Regions from separate parts of the Pseudarthrobacter sp. MDT1-22 genome, predicted to be linked through region 2. Evidence: predicted binding sites of a transcription regulator. Region 2 holds the regulator's gene; each other region holds the start of a gene.
The links. The regulator HrcA, encoded in region 2, represses chaperone genes, less so after heat shock. The targets are predictions, from matches to a motif close to TTNGCACTCGNNNNNNNCGAGTGCNAA.
Positions count from the first base shown of each region.

Region 1: ACX80M_RS05710 (Hsp20/alpha crystallin family protein) is a predicted target of HrcA. The motif match lies at 3,666-3,692, and genes of this name have one in related genera.
Region 3: groL (chaperonin GroEL) is a predicted target of HrcA. The motif match lies at 3,918-3,944, and genes of this name have one in related genera.
Region 4: ACX80M_RS01845 (FmdB family zinc ribbon protein) is a predicted target of HrcA. The motif match lies at 2,493-2,519, and genes of this name have one in related genera.

Region 1 covers NZ_JBTNDK010000005.1:11,570-18,970, reverse strand. Annotated here, with positions in the region: gene ACX80M_RS05730 (glycoside hydrolase family 1 protein) at 1-1,226, opposite strand, end outside; gene ACX80M_RS05725 (AAA family ATPase) at 1,527-2,312, shown strand; gene ACX80M_RS05720 (hypothetical protein) at 2,304-2,681, opposite strand; gene ACX80M_RS05715 (J domain-containing protein) at 2,726-3,079, opposite strand; gene ACX80M_RS05710 (Hsp20/alpha crystallin family protein) at 3,154-3,579, opposite strand; gene ACX80M_RS05705 (MerR family transcriptional regulator) at 3,715-4,041, shown strand; gene ACX80M_RS05700 (MmcQ/YjbR family DNA-binding protein) at 4,063-4,371, opposite strand; gene ACX80M_RS05695 (phosphatase PAP2 family protein) at 4,377-5,156, opposite strand; gene ACX80M_RS05690 (DNA alkylation repair protein) at 5,286-6,395, shown strand; gene ACX80M_RS05685 (zinc-dependent alcohol dehydrogenase family protein) at 6,514-7,401, shown strand, end outside.
Region 2 covers NZ_JBTNDK010000002.1:56,386-63,786, forward strand. Annotated here, with positions in the region: gene hemW (radical SAM family heme chaperone HemW) at 1-177, shown strand, start outside; gene ACX80M_RS02145 (DUF4870 domain-containing protein) at 247-666, opposite strand; gene ACX80M_RS02150 (DUF3097 domain-containing protein) at 795-1,643, opposite strand; gene hrcA (heat-inducible transcriptional repressor HrcA) at 1,791-2,804, shown strand; gene dnaJ (molecular chaperone DnaJ) at 2,882-4,009, shown strand; gene ACX80M_RS02165 (16S rRNA (uracil(1498)-N(3))-methyltransferase) at 4,012-4,794, shown strand; gene ACX80M_RS02170 (GerMN domain-containing protein) at 4,816-5,772, opposite strand; gene ACX80M_RS02175 (PhoH family protein) at 6,149-7,234, shown strand; gene ybeY (rRNA maturation RNase YbeY) at 7,231-7,401, shown strand, end outside.
Region 3 covers NZ_JBTNDK010000016.1:51,236-58,636, forward strand. Annotated here, with positions in the region: gene ACX80M_RS13570 (siderophore-interacting protein) at 1-272, opposite strand, end outside; gene ACX80M_RS13575 (uracil-DNA glycosylase) at 287-1,057, opposite strand; gene ACX80M_RS13580 (DUF3263 domain-containing protein) at 1,191-1,520, shown strand; gene ACX80M_RS13585 (LytR C-terminal domain-containing protein) at 1,572-2,189, shown strand; gene ACX80M_RS13590 (cold-shock protein) at 2,348-2,554, shown strand; gene ACX80M_RS13595 (ABC transporter substrate-binding protein) at 2,566-3,831, shown strand; gene groL (chaperonin GroEL) at 4,124-5,752, shown strand; partial or broken gene ACX80M_RS13605 (ABC transporter substrate-binding protein) at 5,830-7,006, opposite strand; gene ACX80M_RS13610 (RNase H family protein) at 7,217-7,401, shown strand, end outside.
Region 4 covers NZ_JBTNDK010000001.1:376,126-383,526, forward strand. Annotated here, with positions in the region: gene ACX80M_RS01835 (AAA family ATPase) at 1-1,304, shown strand, start outside; gene cpaB (Flp pilus assembly protein CpaB) at 1,324-2,070, opposite strand; gene ACX80M_RS01845 (FmdB family zinc ribbon protein) at 2,169-2,432, opposite strand; gene ACX80M_RS01850 (5-formyltetrahydrofolate cyclo-ligase) at 2,548-3,168, opposite strand; gene galU (UTP--glucose-1-phosphate uridylyltransferase GalU) at 3,276-4,181, shown strand; gene ACX80M_RS01860 (GNAT family N-acetyltransferase) at 4,187-4,804, shown strand; gene ACX80M_RS01865 (hypothetical protein) at 4,953-5,858, shown strand; tRNA gene ACX80M_RS01870 (tRNA-Ala) at 5,998-6,070, shown strand; gene ACX80M_RS01875 (ABC-F family ATP-binding cassette domain-containing protein) at 6,142-7,401, shown strand, end outside.

The DNA of each region.
Region 1 (7,401 bases), on a different contig from region 2:
GACAGGTATTTCAGCCGCCGCTCGTCCGGGATGAAGGTGGTGTTGGTGGACTTGTCACGGACGATGATGTCCTCGAAACTCGCCCCGCCCTCGGTGATGATCACCGGCGGCAGATGCGGGTACCGCTCTGCCATCTCTTTCAACGCCACCCCCATGTACTCGGGCTTCACCGGCCAGCCGTAGGAGGTGATGTCCGCTTCGGGCCAGGCCTCGACGTGGAACGGCGTGGAGCCGTTGCCTGCCGCACTCAAGTCACTGCCCATGGCCTCCGCCATGCTCGCCGGCACAGCCCCTTCACCAGGACCGAAAGCCACCTTCGTGGGCATGTAGTAGTTCAGGCCGTAGAAATCCAGCGGCTGGGAGATGATCTCCATGTCCTCGTCCGGATGGTCGAATGAGCCGAAGAACTTCGCGGCGCGGATGATATCCGGATATTGGCCAGTGAGGACGGGGTCCGCGTACATCCGGTTCTGGGCGATGTCCATCAGGCCCGCACTCATCCAGTCCAGGGGGTTGATGGAGTTCGGGACCATGGGCGAGTACACGTTGGTCATCCCGATCTCGCCTGGGACCCCCGCCGCCCGCAATGCCTGCATCGCGAGCCCGTGGCCCAGAAGCTGGTGGTGCACGGTAGGCAACGCGTTGACCATAAGTGCTTCGCCCGGTGAGTGCAGGCCCATGGTGTAGCCGTTGGTGCTGACCGTGGCGGGCTCGTTGATGGTGACCCAGCGGGCAACGCGGTCGCCGTACGCAGCAGCGGCAATCGCGGCGAACTCCCCCAGGCGGTAGGCGGTATCGCGATTCATCCAGCCGCCGGCGTCGTCCAGTGCCAGCGGAGTGTCCCAGTGATAGAGGGTGACCATGGGCGAAATCCCGTTGGCCAGGAGTTCGTCCAGAAGCCGGTCATAGAACGCCAGCCCGGCAGGGTTCACCGGGCCGCTGCCGTTGGGCTGGATCCGGGGCCAGGACAGTGAGAACCGGTACGAGTCGACACCCAGCTGCTTCATAAGGGCAACATCGCCGGGCATGCGGTGGTAGTGGTCGCAGGCTACGGCCGGGCTGTGCCCGTCCACGATGGCACCTTCCTTGGCCGAAAACACGTCCCAGCCCGCCGTGCCCCTGCCGTCTTCAGTAAGGGCGCCCTCGATCTGGAAGGCCGCCGTGGCCACGCCCAGCGTGAAGTCCGCAGGGATGAGGGCGGCCAGGTCCTTGGCGGAAATGTGCATGGATTCAGTCCTTCATGACCGAGAAAGCGTGGAACGGGTACGTCCCAGAATGGCACACGGCAGGGCTGCTGACGAGCGTCGCTGCTAGATCTGAGCATGATGAAAAACTGGGGAAGTTCATCGACGATTTTTCCGAGCTGGTCCAGCTGACGCAGGCCGGAAACCACCGGCAGCAGGCGGGCAAGCGGCTGCTTGAGGCGCTGACGGAGCACCTGGGTGAGTCGGCTGAAGGCCTCTCCGTGGTGAACCTTGCCGTGGGGCCTGAAACAGCCAACGGATTCCTGGCCGAGCACCGCGGGGGTGACGTTCCACCACCGTCCCAGCCTCCCGGCGTCGGACGTCATCATGCCCGACGGCCTGCTGCAGAAGGTCGCGGACCACACCGTGGGCATCGCCACGCACCGGGCGTCCCTCAAACAGCACGGCCAGCATCTCAAACGGGGCATCCTGCTGTGCGGCCGCCCGGGGACCGGCAAGACGCACACCGTGCGCCACCTGCTGAGCCAGAGTGAAGGCTCGACGGCGATCCTCCTCTCGGGCGGATCGCTCGCCAGGATCTCCGAGGCGGCCCGCATGGCCCGGGCGCTGCAGCCCTCGATCGTCGTGCTGGAGGATTGCGATCTTATTGCCGAGGACCGGAGTTTCGGGCACGGGCCGCAGCCGCTGCTTTTTGAGGTGCTGGACGCCATGGACGGCCTGGACAACGACGCCGACGTCGCGTTTGTCCTCACCACCAACCGGCCCGACATGCTGGAGCGGGCGCTGGCGCAGCGCCCGGGCCGGGTGGACCTCGCGGTGGAGATCCCGCTGCCGGCCCATGCCGAGCGAGTCCGGCTGCTGGAACTCTACGGCCGCCTGGTGGCGTTCAGCCCGGCGGCACTGGATGCCGCCGCGGAACGGACGGCGGGAACCACCGCCTCCTTCGCGCGGGAACCGGTCCGGCGGGCGGTGGTGGCTGCGGCGCTGGATAACACCCCGGTGTCCGATTCGCACCTGGCGGCCGCCGTGGACGACCTGATGGCCGACGCCGAAACCCTCACCCGCAGCCTGCTGGGCAGCGGCACGGACGCGGCCGGCTCATTGTGAGCCGAAGAGGAACTCCTTGGCGTGCGCCACGGCCTTCCGGAAGGCATCGTTCCGGAGTGTGACGAGTTGCTCCGCGTCGCCGTCTGCCGGCTCGAGATAACCGGTGTAACCGGGCCGCAGCACCCAGACGTCGCCGGCGGGCGGAAGATAGAACACCCCGAAGGACCGCTGCTGCTCGTCTTCGGCGGTCCATACGGGGACCACTGCCAAGGCCGCGCCAGTGGCAGGATTGATCCACTGTGCGCGGGGAAGCGGCTCTTCGTGGGCTTCGGGGTCCAGGAACGGTGCAGTACCCTCGCCCCAGCGCTGTTCGAAGCGTTCGTGGAAGGCAGGAATCAGGTGGGAGTCGTAGCGGCGCCAGTCGCTCATTGTTTTGTCCGCCTCCTCGCGGTGATGGCTGTCGTCTTACGGGTTTACTTCCACGGTCCGCTTTCCCAGCGCACCGTGGTGATCCTGATGGTGTTGCCGGCCGGGACGTACCGGTTGCTGACCTTCCGGACGGGGATGACTGTCGGGGTGCCACCCGGCGCGCTTGGTCCGTTGCGGCTCCTGTCGTAGGTTGCGCGCCGCGCCGCGTCACGGAGGACAGCGAACGCCTGCATGATCCGCAGCAGCTCTCCATCCTGCACGTCGCGGTCAACCGTTGCGCCGCCGTCGAGATCCGGATGATGGGTGCGCATCAGCACCCGGTAGGCACGGGAGATCTCCTGCTGGCTGGCAGCAGGCTTCACGCGCAGCTCATCGTAGTAGTCCGGCTGGCTGGTCATGGCGGTCCTTGTCGGGAATTCTGACCGGGAAGGCCCAGGGGCGCCGGACGTAGCCGGCGCCCCTGGGCCCGGACCTACTTACCGATCTCGTGCAGGGAACCCTGTTTGGTTTCGATCTCGATCCTGCGCGGCTTGGCCTGCTCCAACACCGGGATCCGCAGGGTCAGCACGCCCTGGTCGTAGCTGGCCTTGATGGTGTCCGCATTGAGCGTGTCGCCCAGGATGAGCTGACGACTGAAGACACCGCGCGGTCGCTCTGAGGCCACCAGCTCAACATTGGGCTGGGTGGGGTCCTGGCGCTCCGCGCGGACGGTCAGTACGTTGCGCTCCACGTTCAGGTCCACGGAATCCACCTTGACGCCCGGGAGGTCGAACGCCACCACGAACTCGCCGTCTTCCTGCCAGGCGTCCATGGGCATTGCCGCCGGCCGGGCGGCGGTTCCGAAGACCTGCTGGGCGAGCCGGTCCAGCTCACGGAACGGGTCCGTACGCATCAACATCATTTCCCACTCCTTCAGTTCCTAGAAGTTGAATCCAGTTCATCTACCCACCATCGGTTATCTGTATTGGTGGATATAGATTTTTTATAGCACTCGTGCGAGACTGATGCAACATCACGGGGAAGGTATTTTGGGGTGGACGCGGTCAGTAGAACGCCAGAACAGAAACCGGGTCCTCGGGCCGGTCAGGCACTGTATGCCATCTCTGTAGCAGCAAAGCTGGCAGGGACCGGGCAGCAGAACATCAGGCTCTACGAGACGAAAGGGCTGATCCTCCCGGAGCGTACGGCCGGCGGCACGCGTCAATACAGCAACGCCGACATCGGCCTGCTCCTGCACATCGGGGAACTCCTGGACCAGGGGCTCAATCTTGCCGGCATAGCCAAAGTCCTGGAGCTCGAGGCAGCGAATGCCGAACTGCGCCGCGCCCTCAGACGGGCCAGGTCACGCCCGGACACGTAGCGGCCAGGGTCCCCTGGCCAGTCAGGATCCGCGGCCGCCCGCCAGCCGGTAGGACTCCTCGAGCAGTTCTCCGAGTTCCTCGGCGCCGATTTGGTCCAGCCGGACCAGCACCAGCTGTGGCGACCGCTCATGGTGCGGGGTCCAGAAATATGTAGCAGGCTCCATGCCGGCCAGCGCCTCCCGCTCGGTGGTCTTCACCGTCAGCACGCCGTCCTCCCACATGCGTGCCATCAGCGTCTTCGCGAACCAGGCGGGCCGGTCCCAGCTGCTGCGTTCGGTGACACCGGGCAGCGCCAGGCACATCCTCCGCACGTCGTCCTCGGCTGCCATCGCGGCTAGTCGCCCGGCGCGTCCGCTTTGGAGAGTTCGCCCGTGATCCGTTCGCCGGGGATCCTGGCGGTCCGCCACGTATCCAGGGCGATGACGGCACCGAGGATCAGAAGCGAGAGCGTCATCGAGGCCAGCGCGTCGCTGAGCCAGTGGTAGCCAAGGTACAGGCGGCTCACCGCGGCGAGAACTATGCCGATGCCCGCACCAACGAAGCCGAAGACGGCCGACGTCGGGTTTTCCCGTCGCGAGAAGACCAGGAAGGCGGTCACTAGCAGGAAGTCGCAGGCACCCAGGACGTGGCCGGACGGGAACGAGAAGGTGTGGTCGGCGCCGAACAGCATCAGTTCCACAGGGGGCCGCGAGCGCTGGACGATCGCCAGGATGATCTGCGATATCACGACGCCGGTGAGCATGGCGGCGGCGAGCATAATGGGCCGCCAGGCGTGCTTGGCCGCGAACCCCCAGACCACCGTCACCACCAGCACGATGATGGGCAGGGCGACCGGGCCGAAGACCACCGCGAGGAAGATCATCACGGCAGTGAGGGTCTCGGACCGGAGCGAGAGCAGCCAGTCGCGGATGGATTCGTCGGGACCCCAGGGGCCGGTACCGCTCTGCAGGACGCCCACCAGCGTCGCGACGAACAGCAGGGCCCCCACGCTGATGAGCACCACCGCCGTCCGGTACAAAGCCTTCCGCGCGGCCGGTTCCATGAAGCGTTCCTCCACCACGAACTTGTCATGGAAGGTCCGCCAAAGACTGTTCTTGCCTGCCTGCTCTGCCACTGTGTGTCCGTCCGTGCGCCGTTAAGGAGTGCCTAAGGTGAAGATTATCCCTTCTGCCCGGCGTTGGCCTGCTCTGCCCGTCGTTGGCCCTGCGGCGGGCATGTCAGCCCGCGGGGGTAGCCTGTCTCAATGGGCGCGATGAATGAGCTGATCAACCGGCAGGGCGTGGAAACACTGGCCGGGATCCTGGCTGCGGCCGCTCCGGGATCGGGCTGGCCGCAAGTGGCTGCTGCCGCCGCACACTTGGACGAGTTGAGCCTGCGCAGCCGGACGGATGCGGTGAGCAGTGCGTTGCTGGCGGATGTGCGGCAGCTTCCGGATCCGGGATACCCGACGGCGGCACGCATCTTCCGGAGCGCCCTTTCCGGCGCCGGTTTCACGGGCTGGATCCTCTGGCCGGTATCCGAAACGGCCGTCACGCTTGCCCTCGAATCAGGCACTTCACCCTACTTTGACGACTGCCTGGCCCTTCTGGCCGAACTGACCCCGAGGCTCACGGGCGAGTTCGCCATTCGCCGGCTGCTGGCCGCGGACCTGGAGCGTTCCCTCGAGATCATCCAGGGCTGGACCGGGCATCCGGACGAGCATGTCCGGCGGCTGGCCAGCGAGGGGACGCGGCCGTACCTCCCCTGGGCGGTGCGGGTACCCGCCGTCGTGCTTCACCCGGAGGCGTCCCTCCCGGTTCTGGACGCCCTGTACCGGGATCCTTCGGAGTACGTGCGGCGCTCGGTAGCCAACCACCTCAACGACCTGGCGCGGCACGCACCAAAGGTAGTGGTGGCGACGGCGGCGCGCTGGCTGTCCGCGCCGGACGCCAACACCGCATGGGTGGTCAGGCACGGCCTGCGGACCCTGATCAAGAATGCGCACCCGGGAGCGCTGGCCCTGCAGGGGTTCGTGCCGGCGTCGCTCGCTGTCACGGGGCCGCGGCTGGACCGGAACTACGTGGCCCTGCCGGGTGAACTTGCTTTCGACTTCGAGATCGCCAACACCGGAAACGGCGATGCCCGGCTGGCGGTTGACTACGTGGTCCATTACGTCAAAGCCAACGGCACGCAATCGGCCAAGGTCTTCAAGATCGCGGCGCTCACCCTCGCCGCGGGTGAGACCCGTACCCTCTCGAAGCGTCATGCCTTCCGTCAGATGACCACCCGGGTGCACCACCCGGGGGTCCACGCCCTTGAGCTGCAAATCAACGGGATCCGGCACGGGCACACGGAGTTTGAGCTGCACCTCTGAGGGGGGAGGCACTGCCGGTACCTGTATCAACAGCCACTCCCACACATGCGGAATGTGCGGTTGGCTAGTGGAGGAACACCCGGGCTCCTGCCCCTGACGAAGTGATGAGGAAACGAAAATGCGAGCAACCATCATGTATGGCGCCGGCGACGTGCGCGTGGAGAACGTGCCCGATCCCGTCATCCAGAATTCGACCGACGCGATCGTGCGGATCGTCAATTCCTGTATCTGCGGCTCCGACCTGCACCCCTACCACGGCATGCCCTCGTCCAGGCAGGGCAGCCCCATGGGCCACGAGTTCATCGGCGTCGTGGAGGAAACAGGCAAGGACGTGTCCACCCTGAAGAAGGGGGACTTCGTCATCGCCCCGTTCGCCTGGTCCGACGGTACCTGCGTCTTCTGCCGTGAAGGCCTGCAGACCTCCTGCCGCCACGGCGGGTTCTGGGCCTCGAACGGAATCGGCGGCGCCCAGGCCGAGGCCATCCGTGTCCCGTTCGCCGACGGCACCCTGGTCAATGCCCCTGTGGGTGAGGACAGCGAGCTGCTGCCGTCGCTGCTGACCCTCTCCGACGTCTACGGCACCGGCTACCACGCCGCCATCAAGGCAGGCGTCAACGCCCGGACCACTGTCACGGTCATCGGTGACGGCGCCGTCGGGCTGATGGCGGTGCTGTCCGCCAAGCAGCTCGGTGCCGAGCAGATCATCCTGATGGGCCGGCACAAGGCCCGCACCGACCTGGGCATCGAATACGGCGCCACCGACGTCGTCGCCGAACGCGGTGAGGCCGGCATCGAGAAGGTGCGCGAGCTCAGCGGCGGCGACGGAACGCACACCGTACTTGAGTGCGTGGGGCACCGCCCGGCGTACGACCAGGCCCTCGGCGTCATCCGCCCTGGCGGCGTCATCAGCCGGGTGGGCGTGCCCCAGTACGAGGACGCTCCGATCGGCTTCGGCTCGATGTTCGGCCCGAACATCACGCTCACCGGCGGCCCTGCCCCGGTCCGC
Region 2 (7,401 bases):
CGGCTCGTGTCGGGGCTGGCAACGTCAACGCTGGGCGACCACGGCCGTCACGCCGTGGCCGGGCTCATTGCCGACGGCCTGGTGGAGCCACCGGCTGCCTTCCACGGCACGCTGGTATTGACCCTGAAGGGCCGCCTGCTGGCCGACGCCGTGGTCCGAAGGATCCTGCCAGGCTGACCTGCCGGACAAGCTGGTGGGCCCACGCCCGCAGGGTTCCCTGGAGGAGGTTTAGGGTGACGGTGGGGACTACTTGATCCAGCGCAGGTTGTACTGGTAACGGTGGGGCTGGCCCTTGTTGACATGGATACCTGCGGCCACGGAGAAGCAGGTCAGGGCAATCCAGATCAGGGTGGCGATGACGGCGAAGATGTTTCCCACCACCGGAATGAACACCAGGAGATTGGCCACCAGCGCCGCGATGGTGGGCGGCAGGCTGAAGTTCAGCGCTTCCTTGGATTCCTGGGCGGTAAACGGCCCGCGCTCACGGAAAATCAGGTAGATCAGCAGTGACGGAACACAGCCGAGGATCCCGCCGAAGTGTGCCAGTGTGGCCCACTGGCGGTCTTCGCTGGCCGTCAGGGGCAGCGCGTTAGCCGGAACGCCCTGGTACTCGGAACGGCCCTGGCCGCCGTGGTCGTCCCGGTGCTCGCGTGCGTTTTGTGCCACGGTTTTCTTCCTTCGAAAGTGCAATGGTGCTGGGTTGGAGAATGCCGGAGTGAAGCAACGGCAGCCTCCGCAGTACCAAGAATACTGGTTCAGCCACCAAATGCTGCCGCCAGGAGCCGGATCCGGTGTCAGGGCACCGTCAGGAAGTCGATGACTTCCTCCACTCTCCCGAGGAGTGATGCTTCCAGGTCCGCGTAGCTGCGGACAGCGCCCAGCAGCTTTTGCCAGCCAAGCCCGATGTCTTCCTTGGTGGAGTGCGGCCAGCCGAACGCTGCCAGGATTCCGGTCTTCCAGTCCTGCCCGCGCGGCACCACCGGCCATTGCTCGATGCCCAGTACAGCGGGCCGGATGGCCTGCCACACGTCAACGTAAGGGTGCCCGACGATCAGGACATTCCCCACCGCGCCGGGGGAGGCCATCACGGCAGCCGCGATGCGCCACTCCTTCGAGTCCGGCACCAGGTGGTCCACCAGGACCCCCAGCCGCCGCCCTGGACCGGGACCGAATGCGGCCACCGCCCCTGCCAGGTCATCAATGCCATGCAAAGGCTCGACGACGATGCCCTCTACGCGGAGATCGTCACCCCAGACTTTTTCCACGAGTTCGGCGTCGTGCTTTCCCTCCACCCAGATTCTGCTGGCTTTGGCCACCTGGGCGCGCTGGCCGGCCACGCGGAACGAGCCGGACGCCGTCCGGCCGGCGGCCACGGGGGCGGCCTGCCTGGGCGCCGGGGGAACGAGCCGGATGGGCTGCCCCTCCAGGAGGAACCCGAAGCCCAGCCGGAAGGACCGGGACTTGCCGCGCCGGTCTTCGAGGGCCACGACATGCATGCCCCCGGACTTCTCCACCCGGGTCACCGCTCCCACCCAGCCTGACTGGGCGTCTTCGAGAACCATGCCACGTTCCACGGGGACCTCGGGGAGTTCGCTTCTCACAGGCGCGGTGATCTCCTGCGGACCCCAGTTCTGGTACTGCATGGATTGATTCCGCCTTGCCGCTAGATCCTGGCCCGGAATTTCGCCCGGAGCGGTACCAATGCTAACAACGGGGTGACTCATATTAGACTGTTAGCACTTAGGCATGTCGAGTGCTAACCCTGCAGTGACCACGGATGGAGGTGGAATATGAGCGAGCCGCGCAAACTCGAAGTACTGCGCGCCATCGTGGAGGACTATGTGCACTCCCGCGAGCCAGTAGGTTCAAAAGCGCTCGTGGAACGCCACCACCTCGGCGTGTCCAGTGCCACCATCCGCAACGACATGGCGGCCTTGGAAGACGACGGCCTGATCACGGCCCCGCACACCAGCGCCGGACGGATCCCCACAGACAAAGGCTATCGGCTGTTTGTGGACCAGATTTCAGCGGTAAAGCCGCTTTCCCATGCGGAACGGCGTGCAATCCAGTCGCTGCTGGAGGGCGCCGACGATCTGGACGACGTCCTTGACAGGACCGTCAGGATGCTGTCGCAGCTGACCAACCAGGTCGCCGTAGTGCAGTATCCGCATCTGAGCCGCGCCACCATCCGCCACATCGAATTCGTCCTGCTCGCGCCCCGGCAGGTCCTGGTGGTCCTCATCGCCACCACCGGCAAGGTCGAGCAGCGCGTGATCGACATCGGCCAGGACCTCGGCGACGACGCCATCGCCGCGCTGCGGTCACACTTCCTCGGATCACTCGCGGGCATCTCGCTGAGCCGGCTGACCCCCTCGCTGCCGGGAGTCGTTTTGTCCGTCAGCCCGGGCCAACGCGCGGCGGCCCAGGCCTTGGCCCACGGGCTGGAAACGCTCGCCCACAGCAGCCGGGAGGAACGCATGGTCATGGCCGGAACGGCGAACCTCGCCCGCTCCAATGTGGATTTTCCGCTCAGTATCGGGCCGGTCCTGGAAGCGCTCGAGGAGCAGGTTGTCCTGCTGCGCCTCCTGAGCGACATGGCGCAGGATCCGAGGGGCGTGGCAGTCAGCATCGGGCGTGAAAACCCGTACGACGGGCTCGCGGAAGCCTCCGTGGTGGCCACGGGCTACGGACCAGACAGCACTGCCAAGATCGGTGTGCTCGGCCCTACGCGGATGGACTATCCCACCACCATGGCCGCCGTCAGGGCAGTAGCCCGTTACCTTTCAAGAATTCTGGGTCCGTAACAGCACCGCGGTCCAGGCACGAAGAGCAGTGCCGGCAGCCCGGCTGCCGGCAGTACAACAAGGAAGAGATACGAACTTTGAGCAGCCACTACGACGTCCTCGGAGTCTCGCCGGAAGCCACCGGGGAAGAGATCAAGAAGGCCTACCGCAAGCTGGCCCGCACTCTTCACCCGGACGTAAACCCCGGGGACGATGCATCGGACCGCTTCAAGGCCGTGACCCATGCCTACGAGGTACTTTCGGACCCGCAGAAGCGCCGGATCTATGACACCACCGGCAATGAGAACGGCACCGACAACGGGTTCGGCGGCGGCGGATACTCCGGCCAGGGCTTCGCGTTCCAGGACATCTTCGACACGTTCTTCGGGGCCGGCGGCACCTCCGGCCCCGCGTCCCGGGTCCGCCGCGGCCAGGACGCGCTGATCAGTGTACGGATCGAACTCCGCGATGCCGTGTTCGGCGTCAACCGGAAACTCGAAGTGGACACAGCCGTCACCTGCCCCACCTGCAACGGGTCATGCTGCCGCGAAGGCAGCCACCCTGTGCGCTGCGATATCTGCGGCGGCAGCGGCCAGGTCCAGCGGGCGGTTCGCTCCATCCTGGGCCAGGTCATGACGGCGGCCCCGTGTGGCAGCTGCGAAGGCTTCGGGACGGTCATCAAGGACCCCTGCAACGAATGCAGCGGCCAAGGCCGCATCCGCAGCCGGCGGTCGCTCACCATCAAGGTGCCGGCCGGTGTTGCCACAGGCACCCGGATCCAGCTCTCCGGGCAGGGCGAAGCAGGCCCGGCCGGCGGACCGTCCGGGGACCTGTACGTGGAACTCCGGGTCAACAACGACGCCACCTACGCGCGCGACGGTGACGACCTGCACGCAACGCTGCACATCCCGATGACTGCCGCCGCCCTGGGCACCGAGCTGTCACTGGAAACCTTTGACGGGCTGCAGGAAATCGACGTCAAGGCAGGGACGCAGTCCGGAGAGATCATCACGCTCCGTGGACTCGGCGTGACGCACCTGCGCGGTTACGGCCGCGGGGACCTGATGGTCCATCTGCAGGTGGAGACGCCGGCCAAGCTCGATGCCGCGCAGGAGGATCTCCTGCGGCAGCTGGCGAAGCTGCGGGGCGAGCAGTTCACGGAAGGCAAGCTGGCTGCCAGCGGCGGCGTCTTTGCCAAGCTGCGGGACCGGTTCGGTAACCTGTAACGGTGAGCAATCCCGTTTTCTTCAGCGGTGCCGGGTCGCTGGACGAGCTGGTGCCCGGTGCCCGTTTTGTCCTTCAAGGGCCGGAGGCACGCCACGCCGTGACCGTAAAACGGCTATCTCCCGGAGAAGCAGTGGACATTGCCGACGGCGCCGGAAAGCGGCTGACAGGAACTGTTGTCTCGGCGTCGCCCGCGGAGCTCACCGTGGAATGCTCCGCCCTCGTGGTGGAGGACCGGCCCGATATCCGGCTGGTGCTGGTGCAGGCCCTGGCCAAGGGGGACCGCGATGAAATGGCCGTGGAAACGGCAACCGAACTCGGGATCGATGCCGTAGTTCCCTGGCAGTCCGAGCGATCAATTGTCCGCTGGAAGGGTGAGCGCGCGGCCAAGGCCCACGCAAAATGGCAGTCCGTGGTCACTGCCGCCGCCAAGCAGGCACGCCGCGCCTGGATCCCCGAGGTGCGCGCCGCCGTCGAAACGCCAGGCCTTGGGGCGGCCGTGGCGGCAGCGGATCTGGCCGTAATCCTGCACGAAGACGCGGTCCGGCCGCTCCGGTCTGTCCTGGAAGCATGGCAGGGCAACCAGGCTGGCGCCGGACCCCTGGAAATTCTGCTCATCGTTGGCCCGGAAGGCGGAATCAGTCCTCGCGAAGTCACCCGGCTTTGCGACGCCGGCGCCGTGACGGCGCTCCTGGGACACCACGTCCTGAGGTCATCCACGGCCGGACCGGCAGCGGTTGTTCTGGCGAGCGATGTACTGGGACGCTGGACAGCCCCGGTATCCTGAGGCCGCCTGCTGCGCATGCTGCTACCGGACGTTGAAGTTCCGCGTATCCACATTCAGCTCCTGGCTGGTGCCGGCCGCATCCACCTGCGAAACGCGGAGCTCGTAACTCCCGGCGGACAGGCTAAGGGCAAGCGTAAACACTCCGGACTGGGCCGCTTCCGCAGCTGCAGTGGTCTCCCCGGTGAGGTAGGGCGTCTTGTTCCCGTTCGCTTCGGCCCGCAGGATCTGCCAGCGGAGCTTACCGCCCGGAACGGTGCTGCGGCCGGTGATCTTGACGCTTCCGCCGGCCAGGTCCATCCCTTCCTGCGGATCGATGATCCACACGGGCGCCACCATTCCGGCAGCTCGGGACATGGGGGCGCCAAGCTGGACGTGGTCGAAGGCAACGTAGTCGGTGTGGCTATCCACCAGGATCCTGACCTGGATCTGCTGGCCGGAATCGATCAGGCCGGAACTCGCAGCCGCTGCCGTAGCGGTAAAGACCAGCTGCTGAATGGCGCGGCCGGCCATGTCGGCGTCGAGATTGCTGTTAAAGGCATCCTCCGAGACGTCGACGGTAATGACGTTCTTGCCGGAGATGGACGAGGCGAGTTTCTCGGGATCCTGCCAAGGCGTGAAGAAATCCGGGTCCAGCGGCTTCTCGGACATCATGGCCCGCAGGGCGCGGGTCACTGGATTCTCCTGCTCCGGCACGTCCCGGAACTCCCGGTATAGGAACACGTTGCTGTTGCTTCGGCCAATCCAGTAGACCGGTGCCTTATTCGAGGACTGTGTAGTTTCCAGGGGCGCACTGGTGGAAGGTGCTCCGGGGGAGCCGGTGGCGGCAGCACTGGAGTTTGCCGTCAGGTTGGGCTCAGGGCTGGGTTCCGCGATACAACCGGTGAGAAGGAGGAATGCTGGCAGCAGGCCCAGGAAACGTTGCGGACGAAAACGCGGCGCGACGCGTTTGGAAGTGAGGGGGGTAGCTGTTTCCGGCATTCTCGTGGCCCTGTCCTTCCTGGCGGTGAAATGGTGAGGCCTGGGCCTCGGGAGCCGGTCCCCCCGACGGCCTTGATTTCCAGCATCGCATAGCCAGCCCCGCCAAAAGGACCGAATACGGGCGGGCGGCGCAACTGCAACGGGAACGATATGAGCCCGATATGAAGTTGATACCTAATGACGCCGACCGTCCCGCAGTAGGCCGGTGACGGGAGCCCTTGCCGGAGACCACCGGGCGCTGCTGGGAGGCGCCGCCTGGCGTAAGATGGAAGGACTCCGCTGGCTCCGGCGTGCTCGGCAACAGCCCCGTCCACGCAGCAGTCGGCGGCATTTAAGTTTCGAACTGGAGGAGACCACGGGCCTGCGGGCCAGCACCATGACTGAATCAGCGAACGGAAAGCGCCGGCTCAATACTGAACGCGCCGCCGGAGAATTCCCCCATTCACTTCCCGGTGTTCGGACGGAGGTGGTTCTCTTCGACAACTCCGATCAGATGGTCCAATCGCTCGGCAGCCATGATGAGGCCTTGCGTTACATAGAAGAGCAGTTCCCGTCCGTTAACTTCCACGTCCGTGGAAACGAACTGTCCATGAGCGGCCCTGCCGACGAAGTTCCCCGCATCATGCGGCTGCTGCATGAAGTTCGCGGTCTCGTGGCCCGTGGCACAGTCATCAGCCCCGCGGTGTTGCAGCAGCTCGTCTCGTTGCTCCGCAGCCAGTCATTGCAGAACCCTGTGGACGTCCTCACCCATGACATCCTCTCCAGCCGGGGGAAGACCATCCGGCCCAAGACCCTGAACCAGAAGAACTACGTGGACGCGATTGACGCGAACACGGTGATCTTCGGGATTGGCCCTGCAGGTACGGGCAAGACGTACCTCGCGATGGCCAAGGCTGTCCAGGCGCTGCAGCAGAAGGAAGTCAGCCGTATTATCCTGACCAGGCCTGCCGTCGAGGCCGGCGAACGGCTGGGATTCCTGCCGGGCACCCTGAGCGACAAGATCGATCCCTACCTGCGCCCGCTGTACGACGCGTTGCACGACATGATGGACCCCGAGGCCATCCCGCGCCTGATGGCCGCCGGGACCATCGAAGTGGCGCCGCTGGCTTACATGCGGGGGCGCACGCTCAACGACGCCTTCATCATCCTGGACGAAGCGCAGAACACCACACCGGCACAGATGAAGATGTTTCTTACGCGTTTGGGCTTCGGGTCCAAAATGGTGGTCACCGGAGACGTCACCCAGGTGGACCTTCCCTTCGACACACGCTCAGGTCTGCGGATCGTGGAGGAGATCCTGCAGGGAATCGAGGACGTGAACTTCACCATCCTGGACTCCACTGACGTGGTCCGCCACCGTCTTGTGGGTGACATCGTGCGTGCCTACAGTCTCTGGGACGATCTCCAGCGGAACAAGGTGAAACACTCGGTGAGCCGGGAAAAGCGGGGGGAAAACGCGTGAGCATTGAGGTCAACAACGAGTCCGGCATCCAGGTTGATGAAGCGGAGCTTGTGTCACTGTCCCGGTACGTTTTCGAACAGCTGTATATCCACCCGCAGGCTGAACTCTCCATCCTCCTGGTGGATGAACCAGCCATGGAAAAGCTCCACATCGAGCTTATGGACGAG
Region 3 (7,401 bases), on a different contig from region 2:
GTGTAGGTGCGGGTGAAGGGCCACTGCTCGCGGGGCATGGTTTCGCGGATGGTCCACAGGTCCAGGGGCTGGGCATAGTCAACGCCGGGCTGCGGGAAGACGATTTTGATGTAGCGGTCCACGAAGGTGTTGTTCACGTAGGCGGCAAAACCTTCGCCGCCGGCCACGATCCTGACCACGTATGGCGAGAGTTCTTCCCGTCGGATGACCGTGAGATCGATCTGCGGACGTGTTTTTTTCGTGGCGTTGGTGGCGGCCGGAAGAGTGCTCATAAGGCAAGCCTAAGCTAAGGGACCGGAGGGAGTTCCCAGGTTACGCCAGGGCATCCCTGGTCCTGCAGCAGTTGGTTGATGGTGCTGAAGGGCCGGGAGCCGAAGAATCCGCGCGACGCCGACAGCGGGCTGGGGTGGGCGCTGGACACGACCGCCGCGCCGGGCAGGAGGGGCCGGACGCTCTCCGCGTCCTTGCCCCACAGCACCGCCACCAGCGGCGACGGCCCGCCGTCGGAAGTGCGCCGGCTGGCCACCGCGGTGACTGCCGCCGTCGTGATGGCCTCCCAGCCTTTGCCCCGGTGGGAGCCGGCTGCCCCGGCGCGGACGCTCATGACCCGGTTAAGCAGCAGGACCCCTTGGCTTGCCCAGGCGGACAGGTCGCCGTGGACGCGCGCCGGAAGGCCGAGGTCAGACTCCAGCTCACGGTAGATATTCGCGAGGCTCCGCGGGATGGGGCGGGTCCGCCCGTCAACGGCAAAGGACAGGCCGATCGCGTGGCCCGGCGTGGGGTAGGGGTCTTGGCCCACTACCAGGACCTTCACGCCAGCCAGCGGCTGCCGGAAGGCGCGCAGAACGTTCGACGGCGCCGGCAGCACGCGGTGGCCCGCGGCAACTTCGGCAGCCAGGAAGCCCAGGACGCCGCGCAGCTCACTCTCTACGGGGCCCAGCGCCTCCGCCCAGTCGGCAGCCATCAGCTCACTGAGCGGCAAGGCGGCCATCTCGGCAAAGCCAACGGCCTCCGCCGGGTCCGCCGTCAGTTCGAACAGCGCGTCAGATTCAAACACGCTCCCATTCTCGCAGGGTTGCCTGATGCTGCGGTCGGGGCGCAAATGACAACCGTGTTATTCACGCCGTAGCATGGGGAGGAGATTTAGTAACTTGACCGGTGATTCAGCGAGACCAGCGAAGGGGTGTGCCGTGGCGGAACCTGCTCGGGAATATATGCCGGAGCCGGAGGAGCGCGGTTCTTTGCTGGCTGACTTTACCCTCCGTGACTCCCCGTTGAGTGAGCGCGACCAGCAAATGCTGGCACTCGAGCGGCAGTGGTGGAAGTACGCCGGGGCCAAGGAACAGGCCATCAGGGAGCTGTTCGATCTGTCCGCAACGCACTACTACCAGCTGCTCAACGCCCTCATCGACACCGAGGCTGCACTGGCCCACGACCCCATGTTGGTCAAGAGATTGCGTAGACTACGTACGTCGCGTCACCGGGCACGCACTGCACGACGCCTGGGTTCCGACGCCTGACCACGCTCGTGCTGAGCAATCAGCAGCAATCAACAAGGACGTCTCCCCACCATGACCAAATACGCTCGGGATGAATTCGACAAGGTTCCGGAGTCCGCCTCGCGGCAAGGCGTCCACCGTGCGGCCTCGGCGCCTGCCCGCCGCAAGCTGTGGCCCATCCTCGCGGTGGGGATTGTGGCATTGGCCATTGGAGTGGTGTCCTTCCTGATCCTTCCCAAGCTCGGGTTCACCCAGGCCGGCAGTGAAGCCTCCACCAGCCTGGAATCAACCGCGGCCCCCGAGGCAAGCGCGGCACCGTCGGCCACCGCTGAAGCCTCCACGGACCCGGAGCCCTCTAATAGCCCTGACGCCGAGCCCAGCGCTTCGCCCAGTAACATTCCCTCCGCGGTTGTGCTGGACAAGACCCAGGGCGTGGCCATCTACAACGCCTCCGGTAAGGCCGGGCTCGCCGGACGCATCAGCTCTATGGTCCAGGCCGATGGCTGGACGCTGGGCCAGGTGGGGAACTGGGGCGGCGCTCCGCAGCAAACATCCGCGATCTTCTACTCGGGCCCGGCGCAGAAAGCCAACGCCGAAGCAGTCTCCGAACTCCTGAACATCCCTACCCTGGTGGAGAGCCAGGACTTCCAGGTGCCGTTGGTTGTTGTCCTGGGGCCGGGCTACCAGTAGCGTCTCGCGGTCACGCCTGAGTAACTTTTGGGCCCCGGAGCGGCCGTGTGGTTCGGCCCGCCGGATGGCTTGTCGCTAGAGTGATTTCAGGCTTCGGTCCGTAACAAGCGGCACACTTCCGACAGGGACCGACGGCACGACGGAAAAGAGTGGACATCATGGCATTGGGAACGGTTAAGTGGTTCAACGCCGAAAAGGGCTACGGCTTTATTACGGTGGACGGCTCCGGGGACGATGTCTTTGTGCACTGGTCGGCCATTGAGGGCGAAGGTTACCGGGCCCTGGATGAGGGCCAGCGCGTGGAGCTTGAAGTCGGTGAAGGCGAGAAGGGCCCGCAGGCAGAAAACGTCCGGCCCACGCAGTGATCTCCCGCAGCTTGCGTTCAACAATCGTCCGCACAGCCACAGGGGCGGCCGTCCTGCTGGCCCTGGCCGGCTGTGCCGGGGCAGGCGGCAACGCCCGCGTTGAATCCGCTGAAGCGTCCGGTGACGGCACGCTGCGGATCGGGCTGATCCAGGACAGCGCAGGGGGGCAGGCCTTCCTCAACGACTCGCAGCTCGCTGCGGCCCAACTGGCCATCAAGGAAATCAATGCGGCCGGCGGTCACAAGGGCAGGCTTGTTGACCTGGTGGTAGGCGCCGGTGAAGGCGCCGATGCCCAGGCCAGGAATCTGGCCTCAGCCAAGGTTGATGCAGTGATCGGTCCCACGGATTCGAGTCACGCCGCTGCCGCCATCGACGTCCTCTCGGCTGCGCGGGTCCCGCTCGTCTCGCCGGCCAACTCCGCTGCCGGCCTGTCCCGCTTCAAGAGCGGCGGCTACTACTTCAGGACGGCGGCCGCGGACGTTGCACAGGCCTCGGTGCTGGTGAAACTGGCCAAGGACGGCGGCGCCAAGGGCCTTGCCGTGGTCTACCAGGACTCTAGCTACGGAAAGGACGTTTCGGTCGCGGTGACCGGCGCCGCCAAGAACGCCGGCCTGGAGACTGTCTCCACCACCGCCTTCAAGCCCGGCGACGCCGGGAACGCGGCAGCTGCTGCCAAGGCTGCCACGCCTGACGCCGTGGTGCTCATCGCCAGGGGCGATGCCCAGGGCGCCATCGCCGAGCTCAATAACGCTGGGATCTCGGGCAAGAGCATCATCCTGAGCGACGGCGCCTTCGCCCAATACGGTTCGGGGGTGGGATCCAAGGCCCTCGACGGCGCCCGTGCAGTGGTGCCAGGCCTGCTGCCGTCCGCGGACTTCCAAGCACGGCTTGTTTCGGTCAACCCTGCATTGAAAGACCTTTCGTTCGCCGCCGAGACCTACGACGCCGTGAACCTCGCGGCCCTGGCGGCAGCGAAGGCTGACGACGATGCCGGCCGCTCCATCGCCGCCAACCTGATCGCCGTGTCCGGCGGGACAGTTGGCGGGCAGCCCGCCGCGAAGGCCTCTGGCCCGGCCACCAAGCCGTGCCTGTCCTACACCGAGTGCCTCGCTGTCCTGAAGACCGGGGCAGGCATTAATTACGACGGCGAATCGGGGCCGGTTGCCTTCGATTCCAACGGTGACATCACCACTGCCAATTACATGGTGTTCACGTACGGCGCGGACAACAAGGCAGTGCTCAGCGGCCGTGAGGCTGCGGGCCGGGCCGCAGGCTGATCGCCAATGGCGAACGGGTCGCCCTGACAGGGCGATTTGCGGGGTCTTTCGCTTGCACTCTCACCTAGGGAGTGCTAATTATTGAGTTAGCACTCTTACGTACCGACTGCTAAAGCAACGTCCGGTTTTTCCGGCAGCGGAGCTTGGCGGCGGGTCGTGGAGCGAGAGAAATACCTAGCTGGAGTGAGATCCCCAGCCGCGGCATACAGAGGCCGCCGGTGAAGGATCGTCCGTCGCGGGCACTGCAGTGAGGTTCATTCTTAACGACTGTCCCGAAAGGACTACTGCCGTTATGGCCAAGATCATTGCATTTGATGAAGAGGCACGCCGCGGTCTTGAGCGGGGCCTGAACATCCTCGCCGACGCCGTCAAGGTCACCCTCGGCCCGCGTGGACGCAACGTCGTCCTCGAAAAGAAGTGGGGCGCCCCCACGATCACCAACGATGGTGTTTCCATCGCCAAGGAGATCGAACTGGACGACCCTTACGAAAAGATCGGCGCTGAGCTGGTCAAGGAAGTTGCCAAGAAGACGGACGACGTCGCTGGCGACGGCACCACCACGGCTACCGTGCTGGCGCAGGCCCTGGTCAAGGAAGGCCTGCGCAACGTCGCGGCCGGCGCTGACCCGCTGTCCCTCAAGCGCGGTATCGAGAAGGCTGTCGCGGCCGTCACGGTTGAACTGCTGGCCTCGGCCAAGGAAATCGAAACCAAGGAAGAGATTGCGGCTACTGCCTCCATCTCCGCCGGTGACGACGAAATCGGCGCCCTGATCGCTGAAGCCCTGGACAAGGTGGGCAAAGAAGGCGTCATCACCGTCGAGGAGTCCAACACCTTCGGCCTGGAGCTCGAGCTCACCGAAGGCATGCGCTTCGACAAGGGTTACATCTCCGCTTACTTCGTTACTGATACTGAGCGCCAGGAAACGGTCCTTGAGGACCCGTACATCCTGATCGTCAACTCCAAGATCTCCAACGTCAAGGAACTGGTTGCTGTCCTGGAAAAGGTCATGCAGTCCAACAAGCCGCTGCTGATCATTGCCGAGGACATCGAGGGCGAGGCCCTGGCCACCCTGATCGTCAACAAGATCCGTGGCACCTTCAAGTCCGTTGCCGTCAAGGCTCCGGGCTTCGGCGACCGCCGCAAGGCCCAGCTGGCCGACATCGCTGTACTCACCGGTGGCCAGGTCATCGCCGAGGAAGTCGGACTCAAGCTGGAGACCGCCGGACTGGAACTCCTGGGACGCGCCCGCAAGGTTGTTGTCACCAAGGACGAGACCACCATCGTTGAAGGTGCCGGCGACGCCGACCAGATCGCTGGCCGCGTTTCCCAGATCCGTGCCGAGATCGAAAACTCCGATTCGGACTACGACCGCGAGAAGCTGCAGGAACGCCTGGCCAAGCTGGCCGGCGGCGTTGCAGTCATCAAGGCCGGTGCCGCAACCGAAGTTGAGCTCAAGGAACGCAAGCACCGCATTGAGGACGCTGTCCGCAACGCGAAGGCTGCTGTTGAAGAAGGCATCGTCGCCGGTGGCGGCGTTGCACTGATCCAGGCCGGCGCCAAGGCGTTCGCGAACCTGAACCTGACAGGTGACGAAGCAACCGGTGCGAACATCGTCCGCGTTGCCATCGACGCCCCGCTGAAGCAGATCGCCTTCAACGCTGGCCTCGAGCCTGGCGTTGTTGTCGACAAGGTCCGCGGCCTGCCTGCAGGCCACGGCCTGAACGCAGCAACCGGCGAATACGTCGACCTGCTGGCTGCCGGCATCAACGACCCGGTCAAGGTAACCCGCTCTGCCCTGCAGAACGCGGCTTCCATTGCCGGTCTGTTCCTCACCACCGAGGCCGTAGTGGCCGACAAGCCGGAGAAGAACGCTCCGGCCATGGGTGGCGGCGACGACATGGGCGGCATGGGCGGCTTCTAGTCCCCAGCGCCCGGACTACGTTCCGCGCAAACCATAATGCGGCCCCCTCCACTGGAGGGGGCCGCATTTGTTTGGCGCTACTTGCGGGCCGTGGCCAGCATCCCTTCGACTTCCTTCTTGAACGCGTCGGCGGCCGCCTGCGGAGTCATCCGGTCGTACAGGACTTCGTCGGTGAACCGCTTGATGACGTTCTGGACGCTGCCGGCACCCACCGGCGGGACGGGAGGCGCGCCGGCGATGTCCGGCGCAATGACCTTCAGGAAGGCCACCACAGTGGTGCCTGCCGGCTTGAGGGCCGGGGTGATGCCCTCGACGATCTCAGAGTTGCTGGGGACTCCGCGGTCTGTCATAAGGATGGCGCCTGCGGGGCGCGGAGCATCTTGATGCTGCTGCCCGTGGTGGTTTCCAGTGATCCCAGCTGGTTGGTCCACCACCAGGCCTTGCCCACCCGGTTCGTGCCGAACAGGCTCTCCTCAAGGCCTGCGCCGGAGTCCTCGGTGGCCACCGTGGCCGGCGGACTTGCCTGGGAATCGCGCTGTTCCTTCAGCGATTCCCAGAACGCAGCGGCCGTAGCGGTGTCGGAGTCCAGTTTCCCGTCCTGGGAGTAGAGGTCCTCGCCGTGCTGCCGAAGCCAGATGATGAGGTCCGCCTCGTTGCTGCCATAGGCCGCGCCGTAGCTCTTCCCGTCACCGGCCGCGCTGAGTTTCGCGGCGGTGTCCAGTCGTCCCAGGTCCAGGTGGTGTCGTCGGGGACAGGCACGTTTGCTGCCTCGAAGACCTTGGTGTTCGCCATGATGACGTAGGCGTTCTTTCCGGTGCTCAACCCGTACTGTGCGTTGTCGTATTGGCCGGACGCCAGTGATTCCTTGTCCAGCTTGGAGGTGTCGATCCCGCCCTGTTTGGCCAGGTCCAGCAGCGCCCCGCGGCCACCGTACTCGGCGATGTATTTCTGGTCCATCTGGATGACATCCGGTGCGTCATTGGCAGCGGTTGTGGTGGCCAGTTTGTCCCAGTAGCTGGCCCATTCGCCCGGCTCGGATTCGATCTTGATGTTGGGATGTTCCGCCTCGAACGCGTCGATGACTCTCTCTGTTTGCGCGTTGAGGTACTCATTGCCCCACCAGGCGAACCGCAGGGTGACTTCGCTGTTTTCGCTGGAGCCGGCGGGTGCACCGCAGCCTGTGGCGAGCAGTGAGACAGCGACGGCGACTGCGCCGAACTGGAATCTCCTGCGGCTAATGGCCCGAATCTTCATTGACGTGCCGTCCTCAAAAGGGTGGAGGTCCACCCCGCGCGTGTCCCGTGGCGGCGTCGGTGCCGGTGGGGAAGCTTCGACTGAGAAAGCGCTTTCCCGGCCAGGATTCGGATTCTGCCGCGCTTCGACTTCGGCGTCAAGGCTTTTCGGTAAGCGGTTTCCCGAGCGCTGGCTGAACCGGTTGTCGGCGCTGTCTGGCAGGATGGTTAGGTGACAATTACTGCAGCGGCCGACGGTTCGGCTTTAGGAAATCCCGGCCCGGCCGGTTGGGCTTGGTATGTGAACGACGACTGCTGGCGCGCCGGGGGATGGCCGCACGGCACCAACAACCAGGGCGAGCTGATGGCCGTCCTGGATCTGTTCCGTGCCACCGCCCACGTCCCGGAGGAGGACCT
Region 4 (7,401 bases), on a different contig from region 2:
GGCTCCCCGAGGGACAGTCCGCCACGGGCTTGGATAGGGCGCTCCTGGTGGAGTACCTTCCCGACGGCACCGGACTGCCCAGTGCCGACCACGAAGGCGTCGAATCCGTGGTGGCCGAGGTCAACCGGGTGGTGCAGCTGGTCTTTGAGCACGCCCGGACACGGCCGCGCACATCGCTGGCAGTGGTCACCGCCAGCCTTCGCCATGCTGCCCGGATCGGTGAGTCCATTCGTCTTCAGCTCCCGAACCACCCGGGCCTGGCCAGCTTCTTCAGCGCAGGATCCGAGTCGTTCCGGGTGGTTGACCTTGAGCGGGCGCAGGGCCTGGTCCGTGACCACGTGATCTTCTCACCCGGTTTTGGCCGCACTCCGCACGGCCGGGCGCTGCACAACTTCGGACCCCTGTCCGCTGAGGGCGGGCGGGAAAAATTCGCTTTGGCGATGACGCGTGCACGGCGTTCACTCCACGTCCTGACGTGTTTCCAGCCCGAAGACCTCGATCACACGCGGCTGTCCTACGGCGCGGTGGACTTCTACGAGCTCCTCAACCGTGAGATTGCGGGAAAGACTGATCTCGGAACTCCGGCCTCGCGTGCCGCCGCCAGTGAGCAGGCGCTTGGGGCCGATCCCCTCGTCGCCGATCTTGGTGACCGGCTGCGTGCCCGCGGCGCCCGCGTCTGGCACCAGTACGACGGCGTGATTGACGTGGTGGCCGCAGCAGACCCGCTCAGCACCATGGGTCAGGACGACGCCGAGATTCCGCGGCCGGTGGCCATCGAATCGGACGGCACGGAGCAATACCGCACCATGAGTGTCCGTGAGCGGAGCCGGCTCCGTCCGCAGCTGCTGGAACGGATGGGCTGGCGGTACATGCCGCTGTGGACCATCGAAGTCTTCACGGACCCGTCCGCCTGCGCGGACCGGATCGCGGGTTACCTGGGCCTTGAGAATGTTCTGCCGCCCGGACGGGGCACGGCCTCGGGCGGGTTCTTTGACGAGGACATGGACCCGCTCGCGCTTGCGAGCGAAGGAAACGAAGGGAACGACGACCAGGCCGGACGCCTGGCCAGTGAGGAGGCGGTTGTTGTGACCCCACGGAACGCCGATCAGGCAGATACACACGGTAACGACCAGGCGGACGACGCACGAAACGGGAACGCGGCTGTGCCGGAGCGCCAGCTGCCTGGGGCCGCGGGCATCCTGCCCAACAAGGCTGCGGAGGATGATCCGAAGCGCTGGGGCGATGGCCCCGACAACGATCACGACGCATGGCTGAACGAAAACAAGCCGCCGCACTGGGGCTGACCTCCAGTCTGCAGCGGCGTCACCCGGCCCCGCCCTCGGGTCCCACCAGGACGAAAAACAGCTTACCCTGTGTGGAGGCCCCCGCCAGCCGGGCAGCCTGCTCCGGGGCTGCTGCCACGACGATCAGCCCGTCGGTTTCGCCGGTGCCCAACCACTGACCCGTCTTGCCGCCTTGTCCTGACGTCCACAGGACGGGAACGGAGGAAGCCAGCACCTCTGAGGGGGATTGCTGGTCGTAGCCGTTCGCCCCGGTCAGCACCACGTTGACCAGTTGCCCGGGCGATACGAGCTGGATGGAGGAAGCATCGGCCATCCTCAAGGGCACGGCAGCGGAGCCCGGTGGCGTTCCGGTCAGGAGACCGGGACCCAGCAGCAGGGAGTCCGTCACCAGTTGGCCCTTCCGCAACGGGGCTGCCAGTTGCTTTCCCGCGGCGTCACCGGTGTCGGACATAGACCCGGCAGTGAGCATCCCCGGCGGGATCTTCGTTGCCGTCAGGTCCGTGGCTGTCAAGGCCGTGCCTGCGGGGAGATCCCGCGCCGCCGCCAACACCGAGACCGTATCGGCGGGCGGGGGAGTGAGCTGATGGACCGTTATCCCGGCAGCAAGGCAGAGCAGGAGCGCTATTGCGAGGCGCCGGTTCCGGCCCAGCAAGGACAACAGCCTGTGGCCACCCGCGCCCCGCGAGCGTGCTGACGGGAGCGGGCGGCGGACCGGGAGTCCCGGCGGGGCGGATCCGCGGCTGGAACGAAAGAGGGTAGCGGGCATGCGAACCACGCTACGTACCGGCAACCACGTCCGACAGGAGCGAAGGTGCCTATGTGGACAACTGTGCCGCCGGCGTCGTACGTCTTTTTAACCGGAGGTCAGCTGGCCGCAGCGGCGGTGGCAGGTGCCGGCGCCGGTGCGGCCGCGGGGGCGGAGGGGGCAGCCGAAACGGTGCTTCCCTTTGCATCCCGGGAGTCGGTCCGGTAGAAACCGGAGCCCTTGAAGACCACGCCCACGCTGTTGAACTTCTTGCGCAAGGCGCCCTGGCACTCCGGGCATGAAGTCAGGGTGCTGTCGGTAAACGACTGGAAAACGTCGAAGGCGTGGCCGCAATCCTTGCAGGCGTAAGCATAAGTGGGCACTGGTGATCCTCCTCGGGGGCAAACGAGAGGTCCTGTACTGCGTTGAGCGGAAACTGTCCATTAGCAGTCGCAGGGCCTGAGTGCCAATTCTATCACCCCGGAAAGTAGCCCTGCCTCAGGCCGGGTCCGGCAGCCGGATCAAACCTGAGGGCGTGAGCGCGGCCGGAACCCTCCGGTCGAAGTCTTCGGCGGGAATGCTTCCGGCCGGAAGCAGCTCGGATTCGAAGACGACGGCCGCAAACGGGATCTCGAGGCCGTCCCCGGCCAGGGCGGCCAGCAGCACGTCATAGTAGCCGCCGCCCTGGCCGATGCGGTTGCCGTCCCTGTCCACGGCCGTGGCGGGGATGAAGAGGGCAGCAACGGACGCCATGATGCCGAGGTCAAGGCGAGGTCCAGCAGGTTCCAGCACCGGTGCATAGCGGCTGCGGACAAACTCGACGCCGGGGGTCCAGTACGTCCAGCTCAGCCTGCGGCCGGGTTCACAGACAGGGAGCAGGATGGTGTGGCCGCGGCGGTGGAGTTCGCTGATCAGGGGCAGCGTGGGCGGCTCTGGGGCCACGCCCAGGTAGGCACAAAAAGTCGACGGCGTCCCACCGGTCAGTTGTTCGGCCCATGCGGCGCCGTGGACGGCCAGGGCGGCACCGGCCGCGTCGCGCTGGGTGGCGTCCGTCGCGGCGCGGCGCGCACGATGGCGTGCGCGGATGTCCGCCTTGGCTTCGCTACTTCCTTGGGACATGCCGCTCCTTCTCTGCCGTTAGGGTGGCCGTTGCAGCGTCTGCGCCGCGCCGGCTCAGGAGCCACCAATAATTACTGAATGGTCAGCCCCTCCATTAGATTAGTCCAGTGACTACCACTCAGCAGACAGTACGCAAGGCCGTTATTCCCGCTGCCGGACTCGGCACCAGGTTCCTGCCGGCCACAAAAGCCATGCCCAAGGAAATGCTCCCGGTGGTGGACAAGCCGGCCATCCAGTACGTGGTTGAAGAGGCTGTCAATGTTGGCCTTAACGACATCCTGATGATCACGGGACGCAACAAGCGTGCCCTGGAGGACCACTTCGACAGGGTTCCTTCGTTGGAGGACACCCTGGAAGCCAAGGGCGACCTGGCGAAGCTTGAGTCCATCCAGGCAGCCAGCAACCTCGGTGACATCCACTACGTCCGCCAGGGTGACCCCAACGGCCTGGGCCACGCAGTACTGCGTGCAAAGCAGCACGTCGGCAACGAACCGTTTGCAGTCCTCCTGGGCGACGACCTGATCGATGCGCGGGACGAACTCCTCAGCACCATGATCGAAGTCCAGTCCAAGACCGGCGGATCGGTGGTGGCCCTCATCGAGGTGGAGCCCTCCCAGATCAGTGCCTACGGATGTGCCGACGTGCAGGAGATCGACGGTGAAGGCTACGTCAGGATCAACAAGCTCGTCGAAAAGCCCAGCGTGGACGAGGCGCCCTCAAACCTGGCCGTCATTGGCCGCTACGTCCTCCACCCCGCAGTTTTTGACGTACTCGAGCACACTGGCCCCGGCCGGGGCGGGGAAATCCAACTGACCGACGCCCTGCAGGAACTGGCAGCCGGCGAAGGTGACGGCTACGGAGTTTACGGCGTGGTCTTCCGCGGCCGCCGCTACGACACCGGTGACAAGCTCAGCTACCTCAAGGCCTGCGTCCAGCTCGCCATTGACAGCGACGACCTTGGCCCCGGTCTGCGGGAGTGGCTGCCGGGCTTCACGGCCGGCCTCGCTAAATAACTGCCGTGCGCCCCGGACCCATCTGGCCCGTGACACTCGAATGCGGCGACCTGATCCTGCGCCCCATCCGGTACCGGGACAAGAAGGAATGGACCCAGGTCCGTGGGCGCAACAGCGAGTGGCTGGCGCCCTGGGAAGCATCCAATCCGGCACCTGGCGGTGCCCTGCCTGACTACCGGCAGATGGTGCGGTCCTTGAAAATCCAGGCCGCCCAGGGGACGGCCTTGCCGTTCCTGATCACTGAGCGCACACCCAGGTTGGCCGCCCCGGTCATCGTTGGCCAGCTGACTGTTTCCTCGATTGTGTGGGGTTCGGCCATGATGGCGACTCTGGGGTACTGGGTTGACCAGGCGCGCGCCGGTCACGGCATCGCACCCACGGCGGTGGCCATGGCCACTGACCATTGTTTCCAAGCAATGGGCCTGCACCGGATGGAGATCAACATCCGGCCCGAGAATGGCCCCAGCCTGCGCGTGGTTGAGAAGCTGGGCTTCCGCGACGAAGGCTACCGTCCACGCTTCCTTCACATCAACGGCGAGTGGGCGGACCACCGGTCCTTCGCGCTGACCGCTGACGAGGTCCCGGAGGGGCTGCTCGCCCCGTGGCTCGCGTCCCGGTCCTGACCCGCCGGACCTGAACCCGGCATGGGTACTTCCAAGGTCATAAATCCAATGAATTGCCACGTTGCCGGCGACACACCGTGGCTAATGCGGGGGCGGCTGCCCTAATGCTCATACGGTTTTGATTGTGGACTTCCCCCTAAGCAGCTCAGTGATCCTTGTGGTTGCCGTTGTGCTCTGGATCGTATGGGTTGCGCCCTATGTTCTGCGGAACCGCCGGCACCAGGCCCAGGCCGCTGGCGACTTCCTGGCGGAAGTACCAGCCATTGAATCATCGGACCCGAGAGCCGGGACGGTACTGAACATCACCGCCCAGCAGGAGAAAGCCATGGAGATCAGGAAGAGCCCCGAGACCGCAACGGAAACGTCCGGCAGTTTTACGACGGGCGGCGCGTTCCGGATCCGCTATGGCAGGACGGGGATCGCCCTCATTGGTGTCCTGGCGTTGCTGACCGCGTTTGTTTCGGGTGTTCTTCTGCCGTTCGGAATCGGAAGCGCCCTGCTGCCGGTCGCCGGCCTTGCCACCACCATTGCAGCCGTCTTCGTGCTGCGTTTCCTGGCTGTGCGTGACCGCAAAGCCAAAGTGAACGCAGCGTTCCGCTCAGCGATGAGTGCCCCCGTGCGGCGTCAGGGATCTATCGCCACGGACACCGCGGCGCGTCCGGCAGCCCGGCCGGAAAGCCGGCTCTTTGACGCAGAGGCCCACCAGCCCAAGCCGAAGCCAAAGCCGCTGACAGCGATGGAACTCCGGGAAGCCGCACTGGCCGTCGCCGTTGCCGCCGGAGATGCCAGCGCCGCCGCCGCTTCGCTGGCGCCGGCCGACACAACCTGGGAACCGGTGGACGTGCCAAAGCCGGTGTACGTTGAGGCCGCCAAAGCCGAACGTCCGGCGCCCCAGCCGCTTGACCTTCCCGAGGCGCCCAAAGCCGTCGGTAAGCCGTCCCTGAAGCAGGGCGTTACCGCAGCCACGCCCGCCGCGCCTGCCGCCAAGCCCCTCACCAAGGCGCAGAGCGCCCTGAGCAACCTCGACGACGTCCTGCAGCGCCGCCGCGCCTGATACCTCGCGAGGTTCGCCCAAGCAGCACGAGCCCCGGTCGTCAGTGCGGGCGCGGAGTGTCAATTCGCAATGCGGGACGAAAATTTGTAGCCTAAGGTCACCGGTACCGCCGTTCCTTCCCGGGGACACGGACTGTTCCGGGGCTATAGCTCAGTTGGTAGAGCGCTTCGTTCGCATCGAAGAGGTCAGGAGTTCGAATCTCCTTAGCTCCACACATCATCTGTCTGGCCAGAACCGTGTTTCCCAGGCCCGCAGTTAGCTAGCACTGGATTGGACACCATCAATGAGTTTGATCCGGCTGAACGACGTCAACGTGAGCTTTGACAAAACCCAGGTTCTCCGCGAAGCATTTTTCAAGCTTGAAGCCGGGGACAGGGTTGGCCTGATCGGCAAGAACGGTTCGGGCAAGTCCACCATCCTGAAGCTGATCCAAGGCCAGGTGGCTCCCGATTCCGGGACCGTAGCCGTCGAGCTCGGAACCAAGGCCGCCTACTTCTCCCAGTTCTCGGAGCTGAACGGCGAATCCACTATAGCGGAGGTCCTGGACGGCCTGTTCGCCCACGTCAAGGAGATCGAAGCCGAACTTGCCGGCATCGACGCGGCCATCGCCGCCGACTCCTCCGACGCAGCGCGGCTGGATGAGCTGATCCACCGCCAGTCGGAACTCTTTGAGGCGATGGACCGTTTGGATGGCTGGGACTATCAGCGCAGCATCGATAAAGTGCTCACCACCCTCGGCTTCAGCGACCACCACCGCACCTGCGCCATCGATGAACTCTCCGGCGGCTGGCGGAACCGGGCAGCGCTGGCAAAGATCCTGCTGGAAGCCCCGGACGTCCTCCTGCTTGATGAACCCACCAACTACCTTGACGTGGCCGGCGTCGAATGGCTCGAAGGCTGGTTCCGGACCTTCAAAGGCGCTGCGATCATCGTCTCGCACGACCGGAAGTTCCTGGACTCCGTTGTCACCCGGATCATCGAAGTGGAGAACTTCCACCTCCACGAATACCCGGGAAACTTCGCCGAATACGTGGTGGCGAAGCAGTTCAAGCTCAAGAGCCTGGAGAGCCAGTTCGTTCACGAGTCCGAGCTGCTGGCCTTCGAGGCCGAAGGCATCTCCGACCGGCGGGAAGCGGCCAAGGCGGCCGGCAAGGGACGGGCAAACCAGCTGGCCAGGATCAAGAAGTCCCGGGCGCCACGGCCCGTGGACCAGATCATCACGGAGATTTACGGCGGCCTGTACGTCAAGGATGTCCTGTGCCGGGTGGAATCCCTGAGCAAGGCCTACGGCGGCCGTACGCTGTTCAGCGGCCTCAGTTTCGAGATCGGGCGCGGCAACCGCATCGCCGTCATCGGATCCAACGGCAGCGGCAAGACCACGCTGCTCCGGGCACTCACCGGCGAAGAGCCAGCCGATTCAGGCAGCGTGGCCTGGGCCAAGGGCGCCGGAATGGTCTCCTACAACCAGGTCCTGGAAGAACTGGACGACGACGACACGGTCACCCATGCGGTCAACGCGATGCCTGACAGCCTGGCCCTGACT